DNA from 3 places in the Marinomonas phycocola genome. Region 1 is predicted to be linked to each of the others. Evidence: predicted binding sites of a transcription regulator. Region 1 holds the regulator's gene; each other region holds the start of a gene.
The links. The regulator sigma-54, encoded in region 1, starts transcription at its own class of promoters, with help from an activator protein. The targets are predictions, from matches to a motif close to TGGCACNNNNNTTGCTNT.
Positions count from the first base shown of each region.

Region 2: the regulator sigma-54 is predicted to act here: its motif matches at 3,495-3,512, upstream of glnK (P-II family nitrogen regulator).
Region 3: the regulator sigma-54 is predicted to act here: its motif matches at 3,188-3,205, upstream of flgB (flagellar basal body rod protein FlgB).

Region 1 covers NZ_JBLIXL010000001.1:280,453-288,163, reverse strand. Annotated here, with positions in the region: gene mlaD (outer membrane lipid asymmetry maintenance protein MlaD) at 1-10, opposite strand, end outside; gene mlaE (lipid asymmetry maintenance ABC transporter permease subunit MlaE) at 12-794, opposite strand; gene ACMUMJ_RS01400 (ATP-binding cassette domain-containing protein) at 791-1,564, opposite strand; gene ACMUMJ_RS01395 (calcium/sodium antiporter) at 1,764-2,726, shown strand; gene lptC (LPS export ABC transporter periplasmic protein LptC) at 2,759-3,319, shown strand; gene lptA (lipopolysaccharide transport periplasmic protein LptA) at 3,294-3,809, shown strand; gene lptB (LPS export ABC transporter ATP-binding protein) at 3,809-4,534, shown strand; gene ACMUMJ_RS01375 (RNA polymerase factor sigma-54) at 4,609-6,090, shown strand; gene ACMUMJ_RS01370 (PTS sugar transporter subunit IIA) at 6,108-6,563, shown strand; gene ACMUMJ_RS01365 (HPr family phosphocarrier protein) at 6,566-6,835, shown strand; gene mgtE (magnesium transporter) at 6,860-7,711, shown strand, end outside.
Region 2 covers NZ_JBLIXL010000009.1:119,308-127,018, reverse strand. Annotated here, with positions in the region: gene ACMUMJ_RS09000 (TIGR02450 family Trp-rich protein) at 1-48, shown strand, start outside; gene ACMUMJ_RS08995 (M16 family metallopeptidase) at 66-2,900, opposite strand; gene ACMUMJ_RS08990 (accessory factor UbiK family protein) at 2,994-3,230, opposite strand; gene glnK (P-II family nitrogen regulator) at 3,573-3,911, shown strand; gene amtB (ammonium transporter AmtB) at 3,951-5,216, shown strand; gene ACMUMJ_RS08975 (GNAT family N-acetyltransferase) at 5,452-6,972, shown strand; gene radA (DNA repair protein RadA) at 7,107-7,711, shown strand, end outside.
Region 3 covers NZ_JBLIXL010000006.1:11,960-19,670, reverse strand. Annotated here, with positions in the region: gene flgM (flagellar biosynthesis anti-sigma factor FlgM) at 1-228, opposite strand, end outside; gene flgA (flagellar basal body P-ring formation chaperone FlgA) at 341-1,036, opposite strand; gene ACMUMJ_RS06110 (chemotaxis protein CheV) at 1,182-2,114, shown strand; gene ACMUMJ_RS06105 (CheR family methyltransferase) at 2,171-2,998, shown strand; gene flgB (flagellar basal body rod protein FlgB) at 3,250-3,654, shown strand; gene flgC (flagellar basal body rod protein FlgC) at 3,657-4,106, shown strand; gene ACMUMJ_RS06090 (flagellar hook assembly protein FlgD) at 4,116-4,808, shown strand; gene ACMUMJ_RS06085 (flagellar hook protein FlgE) at 4,821-6,518, shown strand; gene flgF (flagellar basal-body rod protein FlgF) at 6,663-7,406, shown strand; gene flgG (flagellar basal-body rod protein FlgG) at 7,479-7,711, shown strand, end outside.

The DNA.
Region 1 (7,711 bases):
TGTTTCTCATATTAAAAATCCCCAAACATAGCAGCAGTCAAAATAAAATCTAACACCAAAACAGATAATGACCCCAATACAACGGTTGTTGTTGTCGCCTTACCAATACCTTCAGAAGTCGGAGTACACTCATACCCTTGATAAACAGCAATCCAAGTAACTGCAATCGCAAAGCAAAAAGATTTAGTGACACCATTAATCACATCATTACTGAATAATACAGACTGCTGCATCAAACTCCAAAAACTTCCATCATGAATTCCCAGCCAATCTACAGCAACAAACTCCCCTCCCATAATGCCAACGGTTGAGAAGATAACGCTTAAAATTGGCAAACAAATTAAACCAGCGATAAATCGCGGAGCGATAATCCGGCGATAAGGGTCTACCCCCATCATCTCTAAACTTGATAATTGCTCTGTGGCTTTCATCAATCCAATCTCAGCGGTTAGCGCAGAACACGCCCTTCCAGCAAATAATAAAGCAGTCACTACTGGACCAAGCTCTCGCAACAAGGTTAACGCAACCAGTTGGCCTACCGATTGTTCAGAGCCAAATTTCACTAAAATCGAATACCCTTGAAGAGATAAGACCATCCCAATAAACAAACCTGACACAACCACAATCACCAGAGATAAAAATCCCACTGAGTAGATTTGTTTATTTAATAACGTCAATGCCCCCATGAATGAACGTGGCCGATGAAAAACCGACTGACAGAGTAATAACCCCGCTCGGCCGACGGCTTCCAGCCAATCAAACACAACGCCACCTAAAGTTGAAATACGCTTCATTGTTTTTTCAAACCCAAATCGTCCAAATAAGAACTCGCAGGATAATGGAACGGAACAGGCCCATCTGGTAAGCCCCCTAAAAACTGCACCACTCTCTCATCTTCAGAACTGCGAATTTCATCAGGCGTCCCATGGGCAATCACGCTCGCATTCGAAAGAATGTACACATAATCTGCAATTGAAAGAGATTCAGTAACATCATGAGAAACTAATACTGACGTAACCTCTACAGAGTCATTCAAGCGTTTAATAAGCTCCACAACCACCCCCATAGATATAGGGTCCTGTCCAGTAAAAGGCTCATCATACAAAACCAAATCAGGATCAAGAGCAATAGCCCTTGCTAGCGCCGCTCGCCTAGCCATGCCACCTGAAAGTTCGGATGGCATAAGTTGAGCCGCACCTCTTAAACCAACACTTTCAAGTTTCATTAAAACGATGTCTCTAATAATGTCTTCTTTATAGGCTGTGTGCTCTCTTAGTGGGAAAGCCACATTATCAAAAACAGTCATATCCGAAAATAAAGCACCGCTTTGAAAAAGCATGCCCATTTTTTTTCGTAACAGATAAAGGTCTGATCGAGAAAGCAAAGGCACCTCTTGATCATTTACAACAATGCGCCCTTTTGAAGGATACAACTGCCCACCGATTAAACGCAGCAAAGTTGTTTTCCCCGTACCGCTTGGCCCCATAATCGCCGTAATTTTCCCTTTTGGAATACGAATAGAAACATCTTCATAAATGGCTCTATCACCCCGAGAAAAACTCATCCTTTGAATATCAACATAGTATTCTGACAAAGACCCTTCCTTCTTTCATACGCTATAAAGCGATACTACCATCGACATTAATTAAAGAGAATGCAAATAGAAAGGATTTATCTGGATATAAACCGAGGTCAAGTCTTGAATTTAACTCATAAACTTCATTAAATAACACTCCTTTCGAAAAATGAGAGTTAAACCTTAAATGCTACTTTTTATTGCTGCACTGATATCTGGCTTAATCATACTGGTTATTAGCTCTGATAAGTTTATTGAGCACTCTGCATTAGTCGCAGAAAAATTGAATATTAGCCCTATAATTATTGGCTTAACACTTGTAGCATTAGGAACCTCAGCGCCTGAAATGGTTGTTTCTGCAATCGCTGCAATAGACGGTGCGCCTGAAATTGCTATCGGTAACGTTTTAGGCTCAAATATCGCCAACGTCGCTTTGGTGTTTGGGTCAACCTTATTCATTAACGCAATATCAATAAAAAAAGGCTTGACTACAAAAGAAGTGCCTTTATTAATGTTTATCACCTTACTTGTTGGTGCAGTTCTTTACGACTTACACCTTAGTCTCTTTGATGGTCTCATACTTATCAGTGCTTTCATTGTGGTATTAACCCTTCTTCTCAGAGGAGGAAATAGCCTTGAAGAAGAATTTGGCGATGAATTACCAGATGCCGATTCTACCACCTTATCAAAATCTCTTTTAATTGCTCTTATCGGTCTTGCTGCGCTAATAGGCAGTTCAAAACTATTGGTTTGGGGCGCCATTGGCATCGCTCAGTTCTTCGGTGTCAGTGAATTATTAATTGGCTTGACCATCATCGCTATTGGCACCAGTTTGCCTGAGCTGGCAGCATCAATAACCAGCGTAAGAAAAGGTCATCACGATATTGCAATCGGTAACATCCTTGGGTCCAACTTATTCAACCTTGCCACAGTACTTCCATTACCAGCAATTCTCGCTCCTGGAATTATCTCCAGCAGCATTTTAAACCGAGATTATTTATGGGTGCTTGGCACAACAACACTCTTTTGTTTGCTTATTATTTTGTTCAATACAAGAAAGCAATCAAGCATACCGAAATGGGTAGGAATTCCACTCATTGCAGGGTACGCATCGTATTTGTATATCCTTTATCAATCCAGCATTAGCTAACCAGAAACTCACGACAACCAAAAGGCTAGCAAATGAAAAAATGGCAACTCCTCTCCCTATTTATTGGTGGATTACTCTTGTTTTTTTTCGCTTTTTACATGGGACTTACACCTAAAAAATCCTTGATTGAAACTAGGGCACTCGATAGTGCCCCTGACTATTTCTTGATTGATGTAAACATTATGGCATTTGATCTCACAGGCAAACAAATTGAGACACTCAATGCAAAAGAGCTAAAACACTACAATAAATCAAACGAATCACATTTAGAAAAACCAGATTTAGCTCGATTTCAACAAGGAAAAAGTTGGATTGCAAAAAGTGACTTTGGCCTTATAAATGAATCAACTAAAGACATCATATTAAAAAGTAACAGTGAAATTATTCATACTGGAAAAACGGGTAATGCTATCCATTTAAACTCGGATAAAATAACCTATAACGAAACAAAGCAGCAGTTTCTTGCCTCAGGCAACTCAATCTTACAGTCAGGCGAAGGCGTCACTCAAGCTAACATAATTAGCGTGAACATTAATGACGAAAAAATATCATTAAGCGGAGAAGTAAATGGTCAATACACAACAGCTAAGTAAACAACTGATCGCACTCGCCATCTTAACTTCCAGCACTCTAACATTCGCGTTAGACAATGATTTACAGAGCCAGTTAAACATCGAAGCGGATACAGCCTATTTCGATCAAAAGACGGGAACTGCTATTTACGAGGGCAATGTCACTGTCAGTCAAGGCTCCATCTTAATTTCAGCAGACTACCTAAAAGTTACCAGCACACTTGATACAAAACAATTCAATCAACTTGATGCCACAGGCTCTCCTGCAAAATTCAGCCAGCAAATAGATGCCGATGGAAACAAGATAATCAGCCATGGAGATAAAATTCTTTATCGAACAGTAGACGCAATACTTGAACTGAATGGCCAAAGCTATGTAAATTTAAAAGGGGATGAAATAAAAGCCGACTTCATTCAGTACATGATTGATAAAGGCACTTTCACAGCTCGGAAAAATAACTCTGGCCGAGTTAATATGACCTTAACACCACAGACAAAAGAAGCACAATAATGGCATTACTAGAAGCAAAAAATCTTGCCAAAAGCTACAAGAAACGACCTGTGGTAATCGATGTTTCTCTCTCTGTCGAGTCAGGCCAAGCGGTTGGGCTCTTAGGGCCAAACGGAGCAGGTAAAACAACCTGTTTTTATATGATTGTTGGTATGGTAAAAAACGATGCAGGTGAAATTTTAATTGACAGAGAGCCTGTCACACACTTAGCAATGCACTCGCGAGCTCAAAAAGGCATTGGCTATCTTCCTCAAGAAGCATCCATATTTCGTAAAATGTCTGTAGAAGATAACATCCACGCTATTTTAGAAACAAGAAAGGATTTGAATACAAGTCAACGTAAAAAAGAACTTGAAAAGTTACTGGAAGAATTCCACATCACACACATCAAAAAAAACCTAGGAATGGCACTTTCTGGTGGAGAACGCCGACGAGCTGAAATTGCTAGAGCGTTGGCAACCAACCCAAAGTTCATTTTACTTGACGAGCCCTTCGCGGGCGTCGATCCTATTTCCGTTGGCGATATCAAACAAATAATTAGACAACTGCAAGATAGCGGCATTGGCGTACTCATTACAGACCATAATGTTAGGGAAACATTAGATATTTGCGATAAAGCCTACATAGTAGGAAATGGTCATATTATTGCATCTGGCGATGCAGAGACTATTATTAATAACGATCAAGTAAAAAAGGTTTATTTAGGAGAGAACTTCCGTCTTTAGTCTTTTAATTTTCCCTAAAAAGGGAGTACTATGCATAACTCGTTCCAACATAACCACACAAAAAGCGTTTCTATATGAAGCAGTCTCTACAATTGAAAATGGGTCAGCAACTGACCATGACACCACAGTTGCAGCAAGCAATACGCTTATTGCAACTTTCTACCATCGACTTACAACAAGAAATTCATGAATTCCTTGAATCGAACCCATTATTAGAAATTGATGATGAAGAAAATGCATCTGAATCTACTCAAAACGAATTAAACTCAGAATCGGATCAAAAAAAACAAGAAGACTTAAACCATCAAAATCAAGAAGAAGCCAAACTTGAATCTGAATGGACAGACAATATCCCTGAAGAGTTGTCTATCGATAGCTCTTGGGAAGATACATTTCAAAGCTCAGCAGCTGTTTCTGATTCTCAAAGTTTTGAAGGTGATTTTGACTTCGAAAGTCGAAACTCTGCTGCGGAAAGTATACAAGACCATCTAATCTGGCAATTAAATCTCACAACAATGTCAGATAGAGACCTTGAAATAGCTTATTCTTTTATAGAAAGCGTGCAACCTGATGGCTACCTGAGCACACCTATTAATGAAATATGGGTGTCCTTACAAGAGCACATTGACGATCTGGAAGAAGACGAGATTCTTGCTGTCCAACACAGACTTCAGCGCTTTGATCCTATTGGGGTATGCTCTGTTGATTTAAGAGAGTGTTTATTAGTTCAGCTAGAAGCTTACTCAGCACACCCTCTATACAAAAACACCCGTCTGGTTGTTGATCAGTACTTACACCTTTTAGGAAACAGAGACTTTGCTCAGCTTTGCCGACGAGCAAAACTCAAAGAAGACACCTTAAAAGAAGTCATTCAACTTATTCAACAACTCAATCCACGCCCAGGAAGCCTGATCGACGTAGATGATACAGATTATGTCATTCCGGATGTATCGGTGAAAAAGAAAAATGGTGTGTGGCAAGTAGAACTCAATAATGATGCATTGCCTCCAGTGAAAATCAATAAAGCCTATTCCACTATTGCGAGCACACTCAAAAACACCGAAGATGCAACGTACATAAAAAACTCCTTACAAGAAGCCAAGTGGTTTATTAAAAGCCTTCAAAGCCGAAATGAAACACTGTTAAAGGTAGCGAGTTGCATCGTAAAAAAACAAATAGACTTTTTTGAACTCGGTGAAGAAGCAATGAAGCCAATGGTTTTACATGATGTTGCCGAGGAAGTCGGCATGCATGAATCCACGATTTCCCGAGTTACAACACAAAAATACATGCATACACCAAAAGGAATCTTCGAGCTAAAATACTTTTTCTCTAGCCATGTAAACACCGCATCAGGTGATGGATGCTCATCAACAGCAATTAGAGCAATGATTAAAAAACTGGTTGCGGATGAACCCGCAAAAAAACCGTTAAGCGACAATAAATTAGCCACTATACTGGAAGAACAAGGCATAAATGTAGCAAGACGAACTGTTGCAAAATACAGAGAAGCAATGAATATTCCACCATCAAATGAAAGAAAACGTTTAGTTTAATTTTGGATTAAAGACTCATGTCACTTATCACTATGTTAAAACCGGAACTTGTTCTGGCAAAACAAAATATAGTTAGTAAAAAGCGAGCCCTAGAAAGCATCGCCAACGCGGTATCCGATAGATTGCATTGCGATAAAAATGCCATATACAGCGGTTTATTATCAAGAGAGAAACTCGGAAGCACAGGCATTGGCGAGGGCATTGCCATCCCCCATTGCCGTTTAGAATCCGCTAACCATGCTGCTATTTTAATCATGTCTTTGGAAAGTCCTATTGATTTCGACTCTATTGACCGTAAACCAGTAGATTTAATTTTCGCACTAATTGTGCCTCCGAATGAGTGCGATGCACATCTTTCGACACTTGCACAAATTGCGCAGTTGGCCCAATCTCCTAATGGCTTAAACTCATTAAGAGAAACACAAACCAATGAATCATTATTTGTAGCGTTCGAAAAATTACTACAAGGATAATTATGCAAGAACAATCTATTACTATCATCAATAAGTTAGGCTTGCATGCTAGAGCGGCAGGTAAACTAGTAGAAACAACGTCTCGGTTTGGTTGCGACATTACCATTGAAAAAGACGGTCGCAATGTCGACGGAAAAAGCATTATGGCAATGATGATGTTAGCGGCAGGCAAAGGAACTGAGATTACGATTAAAGCCAATGGTGACGATGAAGATAATGCATTGGTAGCGATCATTGATCTTATCAACAATCGTTTTGGTGAAGAAGAGTAGATTTTTACCTAAGAAAAAGAAAACATGTCTAAGCAAGAAACTTTAAAGCATTTAAAAACCGTTACAGCGTCTTTAGAAGCTGGCACTACTTCTCAGATACGTTATCTACTTAATGGCGCACTTCCTGCTCAGGATGTAGCTCGCCTATTAGAATCCTCTCCTCCAAAAGAAAGGCAACTTCTCTGGGACTTTGTCGATGATGAAAATGAAGGAGAAATCCTACAGTATTTAACAGAAGACGTTAGTATCCCCTTTTTAAAAAAAATGGATACCAAACAACTTCTCGCTGTATCAGAAAAGTTTGAAACCGATGATCTTGCAGACATTCTTCAACACCTACCAGAAACCATTGTTACAGAAGTGCTGGCATCCATGTCAGCACAAGACCGCTCTAGAGTCGAAACACTATTAAGCTATCCAGAAGACTCTGCCGGCGGCTTAATGAATACCGATACGATAACAATCCGCCCCAACATTACCGTAGACATTGCCTTTCGCTTCTTAAGAAGACACAACAAACTCCCAGACATGACGGACAATTTATTAGTCGTAAGTCGGTCTGATCGATTTTTAGGAACACTTCCACTCACTAAATTACTTGTCGCAGACATTAACTCAACCATTCGTGAAATAATGGATACGGAAACAACCATTATTACAGCCAATACTTCATCAAGCGAAGTCGCCCAACTATTCGAAAAATTAGATTTAGTCTCAGCTCCAGTAATCGATGAAAAGAACGGTAAACTATTAGGCCGAATAACAATAGATGACGTAGTTGACGTTATACGAGACGAAGCAGAGCACTCCATGCTAAGCATGGCAGGTCTTGATGATGACGAAGACACCTTCGCCCCTGTAATGAAAACAACCAGA
Region 2 (7,711 bases), on a different contig from region 1:
TGGCAAGTTTTCAAGCAAGAAGATAAGTGGGAGATGGGCTGGAAATAATAACCAGCCCATTGTCTCTAAGGATTCAGAATAAAAGTCGTGTCAATACTGTTCTCAGATAAGAATGCAGACATAAGCTCTTGAGTGGATTCAGCATCTTTTTCATCAATAAAGTCATTCACAGAAAAAATCGTATCAATTGAAACCTTATGGAAATCCACTCCAGCTAACAACGTAGAGAGTGTTTTACCTTCTTGAATCTTTTCTTCATGTGCTTTTCGCTCTTTGGAGAGAAAAGTGTCTAATTCTGATTGAGTCGGTACTTCAAGCGCCACTTCCTCTAAAACCTTTCCAACCGCCTGAATAACGGATTTTACTTTGACTGGATCGGCAGCAAAGTCCACTCTCAGCACATAAGATTTTGCAACGGGATGATTGCCATCAAGATTGGCTTGAATAGAGTAAACCAAGCCCTGATCTTCTCGAATACTATCAAACAGTCTTTTGTTAACTCGATCTTTTAACCAGAAAATAGCAGGAGCAAAGCTGTCATTAAATACCTCTTTATCAATGGTTTTAATGATGGTTACACCCGTCGATTTATGACCTGAACCCTGACCCTCTACAACGGTTGACTCTGATGCGATTGGATTTGGTCTAGGAGTGGCTCTTTTAGCTTCTGTTTGAGGGATATTCGCCACGTAATCAACCAACAAAGTTTCAAGATAATCTGAGCTAACACCACCGACTATGGTTAATACGTAGTTTTGTGATCCTTGGAAATAGGTTTGATAGATTTTCGACATACTGTCCGCATCGACTTGCAATACTTCTTCTACTGTCATACGACGAAATGCCGGGTCGTTTTGAGTCAAAATGGACTCAGACGCTATTGTAAACTCATTAGCAGGGTTGCTTTGCATCTGTTCTAACTGATCCACATTCAACTGTTGAATATGGGTGAACACTTTAGGATCAACATTCACTTCAGTGACCGCTATGTGCATTAACCGTAAAAGCACATCCAAATCTTCAATCGAAGATTCCATTTCCAGTTCACGAGAATTAAAAGTAAAGTGCACTTTTAACCCGACACCTTCATTAGATAGCCATTCGTTTAACTCTGGCCCTGTCATATCTCTTAGACCGCTGGCTCCCATTACAGAGGTGGCTAAACGGGCAGCCAATACGTGTTGCTCCGGCATTTCATCTAATCCGCCTAGCCCCACAAGGTTCATAAAGACATTACTCTCACTGGAATTCGTTTCGTAAAATCGAACCAGCATACCATTGCTTAACTGGTACTCCATCACCCCACTGGACAAGGTTTTTTTATTTAAGATACGACCCGCGTCTTTTACAAGTGGCCACTCTTGCTCATCAAGCAAAGCAACATTTGGAACAATATGATCGGTGTTATGATCAAAGTAATTGACTAACGTGTTCTTTGTCGGTGCTGGCTGACCCGCTTTATGAGCCAATGTGGTGTAAAAAGGCAACTGAAAAAAGGTAGAGGCTATGCTCTGGAGGTCTGTTAAACTGGTTTCTGCCCGAGCGGTTTCCATTAATTTAATATAATCACTTTTACTCAACATTAATTCGTTATTCAATACATGTCGGGATGCAATGAATGAAAGGTAGTGCGGCGAATCAAACCGTTCCTTAATTTTCGTTGCTTGCTCCTCAGTCCAATGCTGCCATTCTTTTTCTAACAAACCGTATTTAGCCAGCCTAGCCATTTCTTCCGTTAAGATAATCGCAGCTTGAGAAATGCCATCGTAATTTGTGGCCGCTGAAAAGCTTAATACGATACGGCCTAGCTCTTCTGTCGCCAGATAAGCTTTTATGCTTTCCACATTCCCTTGCGTATCCACTAAACGATGCTTGATGCGGTCGTTCAAAATATCTAAAATCGCTGTCAATTTATTGGTCTCCACCTCATCTTCTTCAGTCAGATAAGGAGAAGTTTCAAATGTATGAGAACGTGTTAGAACGTATTTTCCCATGCTTTCATCGGAATAAATAGCGGCACCTTCGTTATCTAAGTTCGGCAGTGCAAAAACATTAGTCGTGCTTTTATTCAATGATTTCCATGGCCCAAATAAGGCGACAACGCTCTCTTTTATCGCGTTATGATTCACATTTCCGGTGACAATTAAGGTAGCGTTATCTGCTCGATAATGCCTTTGATAATAACGATTTAGAGACTCTGCGGTAGCATTATTGATGCTTTCATAAGAGCCAATAGGAAAGCGTTCAGCATAACGGCTGTTTTTAATTTTTGAGTGTATCATTTGCGATGCAACAGACTTTTGATCTGTGTCTTTCAGGCGCCACTCTTCAATAATAACGGGTTTTTCTTTTTCTACTTCGGCTTCATCAAAGTGCGTATTTGTGGCAAAATTCGCGAGTAAATCCAGCGCAATTTGTGTCTTTTCTGGATCGTTTTCTTCAATATATAAATGGTAATCTGTATGGGAAAAATACGTGAAGGCATTAGCATGACGGCCTAACCTAAGACCGAGTTTTTCAAGACTATTATGTACAGGATTGCTCCCATTCGGCGTCGTTTGATTAAACACCATGTGCTCTACAAAATGAGCGTAGCCAAGCTGGTCCTCTTCTTCTTGTAAGCTGCCGCTTTTAATAAGCAGTTTAAAATCGGCATCCTTATCACCATTATTCCATAGGATAACGTTTAACCCATTATCCAGAATAAAGGTTTCAATGTCGCTCTTTGTATAAGGAGTCTTATCAGAGACACCTGACGAATCAGAGCAAGCCATTGTTAAAATACCAACAAAAGCAATGCTGCACCATTTTATTAAAGAGACATGGTTCTTATTTGGATGATTGCGAGAAAAAGCAAGATACAGAGGTAGCCGCAATAACAAACGTGATAATGCATTCACAGTTGAGTCCTTTCGTATGATTAATTTCGTATGATTAATAGCCCTTCATGAGCTTTTAAATTATATCGTCAATTTAAAACAAGAAACAATATTTTATTTTTGCTCCATGTTTTTAACTTTTTCTTCTAGCGCATTCAAACGCTCACGATACTTAACCAACATCGCTGCTTGTATCTCAAATTCTTCACGGGTCACTAAATCCATTTTAGTTAACGTCGTCTTGGCTATTTCCTGTAACTGCAGTTGAATTTCTTCTATTGGAAGTTTGCCAAACTGAGTTGCAGCTTGCTCTAACCCAGGGCCAAACTGTTTAATAAATTGATCTATCATTTTGAATCACCTCAACGTCAATATTTACCTAAATAGTAGCACAAGCTGGATAAGGAATTCTGTTTAATTACATCGATAAAAGCGTTTTTTAATCCTTTTCTACAACTTCAATTTCAAGCACAAACGTAACCGCACCAAAAAAGAACACAACAACACAAACGCTCCCCACGATGCCGCACAAAAAAAGCGCACGTACATTTTTAATTCATATAGAAACAGTAAAAAAACCTCTGAGAAGTCCGTCCCCATTGACTTTTAGCTTATTGGCACACTACTTGAATGCTAGGTTAATAGAAGAATGACAACTACGACTGTAAACAGACTTTTAAGGAGACTGTGAATATGAAGCTTATAACAGCAATCATCAAACCATTTAAATTGGATGATGTAAGAGAAGCGCTATCAGAAATTGGCGTGCAAGGTATAACCGTAACGGAAGTAAAAGGCTTTGGTCGACAAAAAGGACATACCGAATTATACCGTGGAGCTGAATACGTTGTAGATTTCTTACCTAAAGTAAAAATCGAGTTAGCCATTGCTGACGGTATGACTGATCAAGTTGTTGAGGCTATTACCAATTCAGCGAATACCGGAAAAATTGGCGACGGTAAGATCTTTATCGTAAATCTTGAACAAGCCGTTCGTATTCGTACCGGGGAAACAGGTGAAGATGCCGTTTAATACGGTCTCCATTTTTATCAGCCTTTAGGGGGGCTAAACATGCAAGATCAAATATTTCATTTACAATATGCCATGGATACATTCTATTTCTTGGTATGTGGTGCATTAGTTATGTGGATGGCAGCTGGATTTGCCATGTTAGAAGCTGGCTTAGTTCGCGGCAAAAATACCACGGAAATTCTCACTAAAAACGTTGCCTTGTTTGCAATCTCTTGCATCATGTACCTCGTTTGTGGTTATGCCATCATGTATGGCAAAACTTGGTTCTTATCTGGTATTCAAGAAGTGGACGTCAATTCGACTCTAGGTGATTTTTCTGGCCGTGAAGATGGTTTTACAGGTGGATCGATCTACTCTGGCGCATCGGATTTCTTCTTCCAAGTTGTCTTCGTTGCAACCGCTATGTCTATTGTCTCTGGTGCCGTTGCTGAGCGTATGAAACTTTGGTCATTCTTAATTTTTGCAGTGGTTATGACCGCGGTTATTTACCCTCTAGAAGGCTCTTGGACTTGGGGTGGTAACGATGTCTTTGGCATGTACAACCTTGGGGACATGGGATTCTCTGATTTTGCAGGTTCCGGTATTGTACATATGGCAGGTGCTGCTGCAGCGCTTGCGGGTGTATTGCTACTAGGTGCTCGTAAAGGTAAATACGGTCCAAACGGTGAAGTACGTGCCATCCCAGGTGCAAATCTACCTCTTGCAACGCTTGGTACTTTTATCCTTTGGATGGGTTGGTTCGGCTTTAATGGTGGTTCAGTTCTAAAACTGGGTGATATTGCCAATGCAAACTCTGTTGCGATGGTGTTCTTAAATACCAATACTGCAGCGGCAGGGGGGGCTATTGCAGCATTGGCTGTAGGTCGTATCTTATTTGGTAAAGCCGATTTAACCATGCTATTAAATGGTGCGCTTGCAGGCCTTGTTGCAATCACTGCGGAACCATCGACACCAACAGCGCTTGGTGCCACTTTAATCGGTGCAGTAGGTGGTGTTATCGTTGTGTTCTCTATCCTTACATTAGACAAGCTGAAGATCGATGATCCAGTAGGTGCAATCTCTGTACATGGTGTCGTTGGTCTTTGGGGCCTATTAGCCGTACCGTTCACAAAGGATGGCGTAACATTCGGTGGTCAAATTGCCGGTGCATTAACCATTTTTGTATGGGTATTCCTAGCAAGCTTGGTTGTTTGGTCTGCTATCAAAGCAATCATGGGTCTTCGTGTAACGGAAGAAGAAGAGTACGAAGGTGTTGACCTTTCTGAATGTGGTATGGAAGCTTACCCAGAGTTTGGTAAAAAATAATATTTAACAGTCTTACTCTGTTCAGATATGTAAAAGCCCCCTTTCTTTTTTTGAAGACTGGGGGCTTTTTTAGGCACCTATTTTTATAAATTTATTTCTATTTCTCTATTTCTATTCGGCTATTAATGCAGAACTAACAACTCACTGTATTAATGCGATATGCTGTCACCATTCTGAATTCAACTCTTATCTACTAAAGCGATGAATACTAAATCGTTAATTAACAGGGCTTTTTATGTTAGAAGATTTACACCTTAAAATTCGTAACATCACCATTGAAGATTACCCCCAGTTAAAAGCGTTAATGGATCAAGTTTATGCTGATCTCGGCGGTTCTTGGCCATTTCATACGATTGAAAAATTAATTAAAGACTTTCCTGAAGGTCAAATTTGCCTGATTGACCATGAACAAATTGTCGGTGTCGCTTTATCCGTCCAAGTGGATTATCAGCGCTTTAGTAACCCACATACCTACGATGATTTAATCGATCAAAAAGAAAATATCATTAATAACGCGAATGGCGATACGATCTACGGCTTAGATGTACTTATCTCACCCAATTACCGAGGTTACCGTTTAGGCAGACGTTTGTATGAAGCCCGTAAAGAATTATGTCGCCAGCGCAATTTGAGAGCCATTTTAGCAGGTGGGCGCATTCCAAATTATTATGCTCATTCAGACCAAATGTCTCCTGTGGAATATTTAGACGCAGTTAGAGAACGTAAATTATACGATCCTATTTTGACCTTTCAATTGTCAAATGATTTTCAAGTTACTCGCTTACTGAGAAAATACCTCCCTGAAGATGAAAAATCACAAGGTTATGCCACTCTATTGGAGTGGAAAAACATCTTCTTTGAGCCTGAAACTACGGTAATAGAGTCGCGTAAAACGCTGGTTCGCGCAGGTGCAATTCAATGGCAGATGCGTGAAGTAAACAGTGTTGAAGAGCTGCTAACTCAAGTTGAGTACTTTGTCGATGCGGTTTCTGATTATAAAAGCGACTTTGCCATCTTCCCTGAGTTTTTTAATGCACCGTTAATGGGCCTCAGCCCAAATCAAAAAAACCAAACAGAAGCCATACGCTTTCTAGCCAGCTTTACTGAGCGCTTTAAGACAGAAATGTCTAAATTAGCCGTGGGTTATAATATTAATGTGATTACGGGTTCCATGCCATTGCTAGAAAACGAAATCATATACAATGTCAGCTATTTATGTCGTCGTGACGGCACCATTGAAGAACAGCGTAAAATCCATATTACCCCTCATGAACGCAAAGATTGGATTATCGAAGGCGGCAACGAACTAAAAGTATTTAATACCGACGCGGGCCGTGTTGGAATTTTAATTTGCTATGATGTAGAGTTTCCCGAATTAGGCCGACTGCTTGCAGATCAAGATATGGACATACTCTTTGTTCCATTTTGGACAGATACCAAAAACGGTTATCTTCGAGTACGTCACTGTGCTCAAGCTAGAGCGATTGAAAATGAGTGTTACGTTGTTATCTGTGGAAGTTGCGGTAACTTGCCTCAAGTAGAAAACCTTGATATTCAGTATGCACAAAGTGCCGTATTCTCGCCTTCTGACTTTGCGTATCCTCATGACGCAGTAATGGCAGAAACCACACCCAATACAGAAATGATTATGTTCTCGGATCTTGATTTGGATAAACTGAAGCTGACACGCAGTGAAGGTTCTGTAAATAATTTAAAAGACCGTCGTAGCGACCTTTATTCTATTGTTTATGCATAGTAATGAAGCTCCATAGATACCATTTTGAGAGACAAAGTTTTGTTGCATAAAACACCTGAAACACAGTATTAAAGACACGAAAACACACACAAAAACGCAGGAAATCATTCCTCGAAAGACTGAAAGAGAGAACAATGGCAAAGGCAAAAATCGCGTTCGTTTGCAATGAATGTGGCACAGATTATTCAAAGTGGCAAGGTCAATGCAGTACTTGCAATGCGTGGAACTCACTATCTGAATTCAAAGTCAGCAGCAGTAAAACATCCGTACGAGTGGCCGTCTCTCAAGATACAAAATACGCAGGTTATTCAGGTTCAAAAACTGGCTTACAAAACTTATCAGACATTGATTTAACCGATGTACCAAGATTCAGCTCTGGAGCGGGTGAATTTGACCGCGTATTAGGCGGTGGCTTAGTACCAGGTGGCGTTGTACTCATCGGTGGCAGTCCAGGTGCAGGGAAAAGTACATTACTATTGCAAACCATGTGCCTTTTAGCGCAACAGCAGAATGCACTTTATGTCACGGGTGAAGAATCCTTACAACAAGTAGCCATGAGAGCACAAAGATTAGGATTACCCACTCAAAATCTTAAAATGTTGTCTGAAACCAATGTGGAACGCATTCTTGATGTGGCGCAAGAGCATCAACCAAAGATCATCGTCATTGACTCCATTCAAGTAATGCATCTTGATGGTGTTGAATCTGCTCCTGGCAGTGTTTCTCAAGTGCGTGAAAG
Region 3 (7,711 bases), on a different contig from region 1:
GATTTCTTCCACTTTATCCATATCAATGTCAGGAAGATTCGATATTTTCTCTTCCTGATTTTTTAATACTTGAGCAGTGCCACTTAACTTTACTGTGTCTTCTGCTAATGTTTCTTTATTAGAAGGTACTTTTGATTTGACACCTTCAGTTTCTCCTGAAGATTTTTGCAAACGATCATTTTTACTGACATTTGACTGATTTAAGATATTACCAAGATTAATTGCCATGATGCTTACCTGCTCTGAATTTTGCCACCTACTCCACTTATCGACCGTCTATATATAAACTTTAGACATTTTTATAAAAAATACTCTAAATGGCGATTTCTTTTTGCTCGTTTCAATAGTTTACAAGAATCTCGTTGCTGGATACAACTTTTCCGTACACAATTCGACCAGAACTGGTGTTTTTCACTCGAATTTGCTGGCCTAACACCCCATTTTCAAGTGATTCTCCGTTCATCTTTATACTGATAGTGCTACTTTGGGCTTTTATCACGATTCGAGAGCCTTTTTTTATTATTATTGGTAGTTCTGTTATTTTGTCTGTTATGACTGTGTTGATATTAATGTTTCGTGAGGCAATAAGCCCATATGGTGGGTTGTCTTGACTATAAATGTCCCCTCGTAATTTGGTGATATCCACCTTTATTAAGTCAGTGTTGTTTGTTGTTATTGGTTGTTTTCTTGATATGGGTGTAATTGCGGTGTAAGCGCTCAATAATATTTGTTGATTCACTGGAATAAAAATTTTCCATGTTGGTGTAATGCATTGAACTGTGTATGTCGTTCTTTTTTGAGCGTCACGGCGAGAATTAGAAATGGACAGTTTGTCTTTTGGACAACTTGGCAAGTAGCTAAAATTCGCTCGGTTTCCTAATTCAATATGTATTTCTGCCTTAGGATAAAGCGTGGCTAAACGAGGTTTTTCATTTTGTTCAATGAAATTAATAATATAGTCTTGAAGATTGGTTGCATGACAAACAGAAGGCAAAGTGCATAGTATTAATGCTCGAAAAAATAGATTTTTATTCATAATAGATAAATATCTCGCGATTTTGACTCTAAGCTTGCATAAGGTATTAGTAAAATAACAAATATCACTCTATGATTGGGTGATATTTACATATTTTTTTGAGGTTCGCCTTGGCGACATAGTAAGGTTCATAGGAGATTTAGTTATGGCCGGAGTTCTCGATACAGTTAACCAGCGTACTCAACTTGTTGGTGAGAACCGTCTGGAGTTGTTGTTGTTTCGTTTGAATGGGAAGCAAATATACGGAATTAACGTTTTTAAAGTAAAAGAAGTGTTGCAGTGTCCAAAGCTGACAACGATGCCTCACAGTAGTCCTGTAGTTCGAGGTGTTGCCCATATTCGTGGAGGCACAATCCCGATACTTGATCTAGGCCTTGCTACGGGTGATCGACCAATTGAAAATATAAGCGAATGCTTTGTCATCATTACAGAATACAATCGTCGAATTCAGGGTTTTTTGGTCAAAGGAGTCGAACGAATTGTTAACATGAATTGGAGCGATATTCAGCCACCTCCAAAAGGATTGTCTCATGATAATTATTTGACCGCTGTTTGTCAGGTTGAAAAAGAGATGGTAGAAATTATTGATGTTGAGCAAATTCTTTCTGAAGTAGCACCGACAAAACAAGACATCTCTGTGGGAATTGTCACAGACTCGGTGCAGGAAAATGCGAAACAGTACCATATTCTTATTGTTGATGATTCGAGTGTGGCTCGTAAACAAATCAAACGATGCATGGAAGACGTTGGTTTTGCAACGACTGTGTTGTGTGATGGTCGTGAGGCTCTAGAGTATCTTTTGAGTATTGCTGATGAAGGCGGTGATGTAACCACAGAGTTTTCAATGATTATATCAGATATCGAAATGCCTGAAATGGATGGTTACACTTTAACTACTCAAATACGGAATGACAGTAGATTGAGTGATCTATTTATTCTTTTACACACTTCATTAAGTGGTGTGTTTAATGAGGCTATGGTGAAAAAGGTGGGTGCCGATGGTTTCCTTGCGAAATTCCAGCCTGATGAGTTAGCTCGTTTAGCAATAGAAACCGTACAGGCAAAAGAGCCTGAATAGTTCGGCGGTTATAGAGCACTTACTTAACCTGATTAGTATGCTTATTTGGAGCAATAATGTTGAGCAGTACAGACGTAATAACGCCACAGGGGTATGCAAAGTTTCAGCAATACTTAGAAAAAGTATGTGGCATTATGTTGAGTGATAATAAACAATACTTAGTTGCCAGTCGGTTAGGTAAGCTGCTAGAAAGAGAAGAAATTGATAGGTTAGAAGATCTAGTTTCATTATTGGAAAGAAGTGATGGGGCATTAGAAGAAGAAGTGATTAATGCCATGACAACGAATGAGACTTTGTGGTTTCGTGATATTCATCCTTTTAAGATATTGAAAGAAAAAATTCTACCGGAGTTTTCTAGTCACCCTCTTAGGATTTGGTCTGCCGCGTCATCAACTGGACAAGAGCCATACTCAATAAGTATGGTAATCGATGAATATAAGTCCTCGTGTCCAGGTAAGTTAAGATCGGGTGAGAAAATTATAGCTACAGACATTTGTACTAATATTTTGGAGCATGCTAAACAAGCTGAATACGACAGTCTTGCAATTGTTCGTGGTCTCAGTGATGATTTGAAAAAACGCTACTTTGATAAATTAGATTCTGGATCATGGAAAATAAAAGCGCCTATACGTAGTCGTGTTGATTTTCGTTATTTGAACCTTATTGATTCATATTCAAGCCTAGGGAAGTTCGATGTTATTTTCTGTCGAAACGTTCTTATTTATTTTTCCCCTAACTTGAAGCTGGATATATTGACCAGAATGCATAAATCACTTAATCCTGGTGGGTATTTGTTTTTAGGGGGGTCGGAAGCGTTAAGTGGTCTGTCTTCTATGTTTGAAATTGTTCAGTGCCACCCTGGTATTGTCTATCGTGTTAAATGAATTGTATAAAGGACCTTCTTTAGCGGGTCGGTCCTGTTTTTATCTTCTGGTTTTCTTTTCTTTAGTGTTTTAGCTAATTACCTTCTTAATACTCCTTTTTTGTTTTTGCCTTTGTTGTTTTATTGCCGCTTTTTGCCGTCTCTGTTTTCTATTTCTTCTATCTTATTGATATTCAATGTTTTATTTTTTTGGCATCCATTTTGCTTAGTTTCTATTAGGGTTATTAATTGTTTGATTTTTGGGGTGTGTAGATGGCGATTACATTTGAAGGTGCGCTTGCAGGGCATGATAAAGCGTTGTTATTTCGAAGTGCTCGCTCTGCTGTATTGGCGAATAATATAGCCAATTCAGATACACCTAATTATAAAGCTCGTGATATTAGTTTTGAGTCAATGATGAGTCAATCTATGCGCAGTCAATTATCAATGGACGTAACGAATGAAAAGCATCTTTCTCAGACCTCAGGATTTACTTCTATTGATGCGGACGCTCTTTTGTATCGTACGCCTAGTCAGCCATCTTTGGATGGTAATACGGTTGATATGCAAAGAGAGCAAGCTGAGTTTGCTCAAAACTCTTTGCAGTTCGATACTAGTTTTTTGTTTCTGGATCGAAAAATTAGCGGTATGAAAAAAGCTCTATCAGGAGGGCGTTAGTAATGTCTTTAAATAATATTTTTGCCATTGCTGGGTCGGCAATGAGTGCTCAGTCTGTTCGTCTAAATACAGTAGCAAGTAATATTGCGAACGTGGACAGTGTTTCAAGCTCTGTCGATCAGACGTATCGTGCTCGTAAGCCTGTTTTCGCTGAAATGTTTGATGAGTCTATGAAGTCTCATGGTTGGAACAATGTAAATGATGATGGGATGGGTGCTGGGATTGGGGTGCAAATAAAGGGTATTGTTGAATCTGACGCCCCTTTGCAGCCTAGATATGAGCCTGATCATCCTATGGCAAATGAAACGGGTTTTGTTTTTTACCCGAATGTAAATCCAGTCGAAGAGATGGCGGATATGATGTCGGCTTCTCGGTCTTTTCAGACGAATGTTGAGATTATGAATTCGGCTAAAAGCATGATGCAGAAAGTCTTGACACTTGGTCAGTCTTAGGGGTGATGTATGTCTGAAATAAACAGTGGTTTTAGTAGTTTAATTGCTCAATATGGCACCGATAAAGCTAAGAAAAGCTCTGGGGTAGATGAGCAAACTGCAGTTGAAAAAGCGAACATTGGGGATCAAGATGTCTTTATGACTCTTTATATTGAGCAGCTAAAAAATCAAGACCCTACTGCTCCTCAAGATACAAATGACATGGTTGCTCAAATGTCTCAATTTAATCAGGTTGAGCAGTTGACGACCATTTCAACGCGTATCGAAGCTATGGCTGCGTCTTTAACATCCAGTCAGGCTCTTGGAGCGTCAACGCTGGTGGGTAAATCTGTGTTTGTGGCTCAGAATTCGGCAGAGCTTGTTGAGGGTGGTGATGTTTCTTTGAGAGTGGGCATACCTGACGATGTTCAGGGGACCACCTTGAAAATATCTAATGCAGATGGGAGTGTGGTTAATGAGTTTGAACTAACCTCAAAAGAATTTAAATGGGATGGTAGAGATAAGGATGGCAATTCATTGCCGTCTGGCAATTATACTTTCTCAGCAACTGGAAAAACGTTTGATGGTGATACTTTGGATTTAAGTACTCTGCTCCCTGCGCGAATTCAGGGGGTCACAATTAATGGTGCGAATGGCACTGAGCTTAATGTAGCTGGTCATGGCAAAATTAGCCTGACAGGTGGATTGGAAATAATAGGTTAATCGGAGGGCGTTATGGGATTTAATACAGCACTTTCAGGTATCAAGGCTTCTGCAGATTTTTTGAGCGCTACAGGTAATAACATTGCAAACTCCGATACAACTGGCTTTAAGCGTTCCCGAGTGGAGTTTGGTGATCTTTATAATACCAGTGTGGTTGGTGCAGGGAGCAATAATGCCATTGGTTCGGGTGTCAGTGTCAATAATGTGGCTCAGCAATTTGCCCCGGGTAATATTTCGGATACAGGTAGTAACCTAGATTTGGCAGTTGATGGGAATGGCTTTTTTGTTTTGGATGAAGGTGGTACTCAGATATACACTCGGGCTGGTGACTTTAAGTTGGACGAAGAGGGTTTCTTGGTTACTAATGATGGCGCGAATGTACAAGGTTATAATGCTGTAGATGGTATTGTCGGGGGTAATCTTGAGGATCTTATTGTACCAACAGAGCGTATTGCGCCGCAGGCTACTGCTGAGGTGGCTATTGAGGTCCAGTTGGATTTTAGATCGGATGATGTGCCTGCGTTTATAGTTGATGTATTCGATCCGACTGATCCTGAAACGTTTAATTATACTCAAACACAGACAGTTGCTGATGGTCAGGTTCCACCGCAAAATCATATAGTCACTTATTATTATGCTAAATCAGAGTTGCCGAACACGTATCAGGTGTACGCGACGGTTGATGGTTCTCCGACTGATGATAGTGGAGCGGAATGGCTTACGGATCAATTTATTACTTTTAATGGTGAGGATGGCTATCGAGATGCTCTTGGGGTGGTACAGCCTGGTGGGTCTCAGGTTCTTTATTCTGGCACAAATTTACCTCAGGTTTCAGATGTTGCTGCTCTGAATCAGGCGAATTTTTCCTTGGCAGGTAATTTAAATGGTATCGCCATTGCTGATTCCTTGGTTGTTGCAAATGTGATTGAACCATCGAATGTTAGTAGGAATGCTTTCGATCCAGCTGATCCTTCAAGTTACAATTATGGAAATACAAAAAATATTTATGATGCTTTAGGAGATGTCCATACGCTTGGTTATTATTTTATTCAGCAAGGCGAAGCAAACACGTATGAACTAAAAGTAACGGTTGATGGAAGGCAAACGTTTAATGACCCCGTTACAGGGCTTCCAACTCGTTTTGTACCTGAAGATACTGTGGTAACGTTTGATGTGTCGGGTAATTTGTCGGGAACGTTTGAAGGGTTTCCACCATTTGCAATATCGTCTCCTGTTCAGCTTTCTATTACAGGTTTTGATCCTACTGATCCAACTGCAGAGATTCCTGTGGATCTGACTGGTTCAACTCAATATGCATTGGACAGTAATGATGAATTTGAGCAGGATGGTTTTGCTGCGGGTGAGTTGCAAGGAGTGTCTTTTGATGAGGACGGTTCTTTGTTGGCAACTTATACTAATCAACAAACTGCAATTTTGGGGCAAGTGGCTTTGGCAACGTTTGACAATACAGATGGCTTAAGTCCTGTGGGGAATACGGCGTGGGCGGCAAGCTCTAGCTCTGGGGCGGCAAACGTTGGCCGAGCGAACACTGGGACGCTTGGTAGTATTCGAGGCGGTGCTCTTGAGGAGTCGAATGTGGACTTAACTTCTGAATTGGTTGCGTTGATCGAAGCTCAAAGGAACTATCAGGCAAACTCGAAAACCCTAGAGACAGAAAACACGGTAACTCAGACGATTATTAACTTATAATGATTATTTAGATCGATTTTTTAATTGATCTTCTTTAGCTTGATGTCGTTCTATGTGCATTAATAAGCTACCTTTCTAAAAGAATCTATACTGGCATACTTATTGTATTGTCTGTATAGATTCTTTTTTTTGAGGGTATGTTGAATGGATAGAGCACTCTACCTTGCCATGAGCGGTGGCAAACAGACTATGCACGCTCAAACGGTCCATGCTAATAATTTGGCAAATGTCAGTACAACAGGTTTTCGTTCTGATTTTGAACAAGCGCGTTCAATGCAAATTAATGGCGAGCACTTTCCTTCTCGTGTGTATGCAATGACAGAAAATCCTGGTACGCGTTTTGAATCGGGTGGATTGATTCAAACAGATCGTAATCTGGATATAGCCATCCAAGATAAAGGTTTTATTACCGTTCAAGATGAATTAGGGCGTGAGTCTTATACTCGTGCGGGTAACCTTCAAATTACATCCTCTGGCCAACTTGTAACCGCAACAGGATTGCCTGTTATGGGGAATGATGGGCCAATTTTTCTGCCTCCTCTAGATCAGATTAATTTTGGTGATGACGGTACGATTTCGATTGTTCCTCAGGGTGGAACCTTGGCTGAAATTGCTGTGATTAATCAAGTTAAACTGGTTTCTCCGGATACAAAGCAATTGGAAAAGGGGAGCAGTGGTTTGATATATGGGAAGGATGGTCAAGTATTTGATCAGAGCCCTGATGCAAAAATAATATCGGGGTTTATCGAAGGCAGTAATGTTAATGCGGTTGAAGAGATGACTCATATAATGAATTTATCTCGGCGTTTTGAGCTTAATATCAAAGTTATGGATACGGTTAGAAATAATGAAAATGCTGCGGCACGCATATTGCAGCGTAATGGTTAAAATAGCAGCAAAATAAGCACAAAATAAATTATCGCCGTATTGTTTTAGATAAATTAATAAGAAGGTAATAGTATGCATTCAGCGCTCTGGATTAGTAGAACAGGCTTAAGTGCAATGGATAAGCAATTGTCTGTTGTTTCAAATAACTTGGCAAACATATCTACTGTTGGCTTTAAGAAAGATAGGGCTGTATTTGAAGATCTTTTGTACCATACGGTGAGACAACCTGGAGGATTAAGTTCTCAAAACAATGAGTTGCCGTCGGGTTTGCAGATTGGGTCAGGTGTGCGAGTCACAGCGACGCA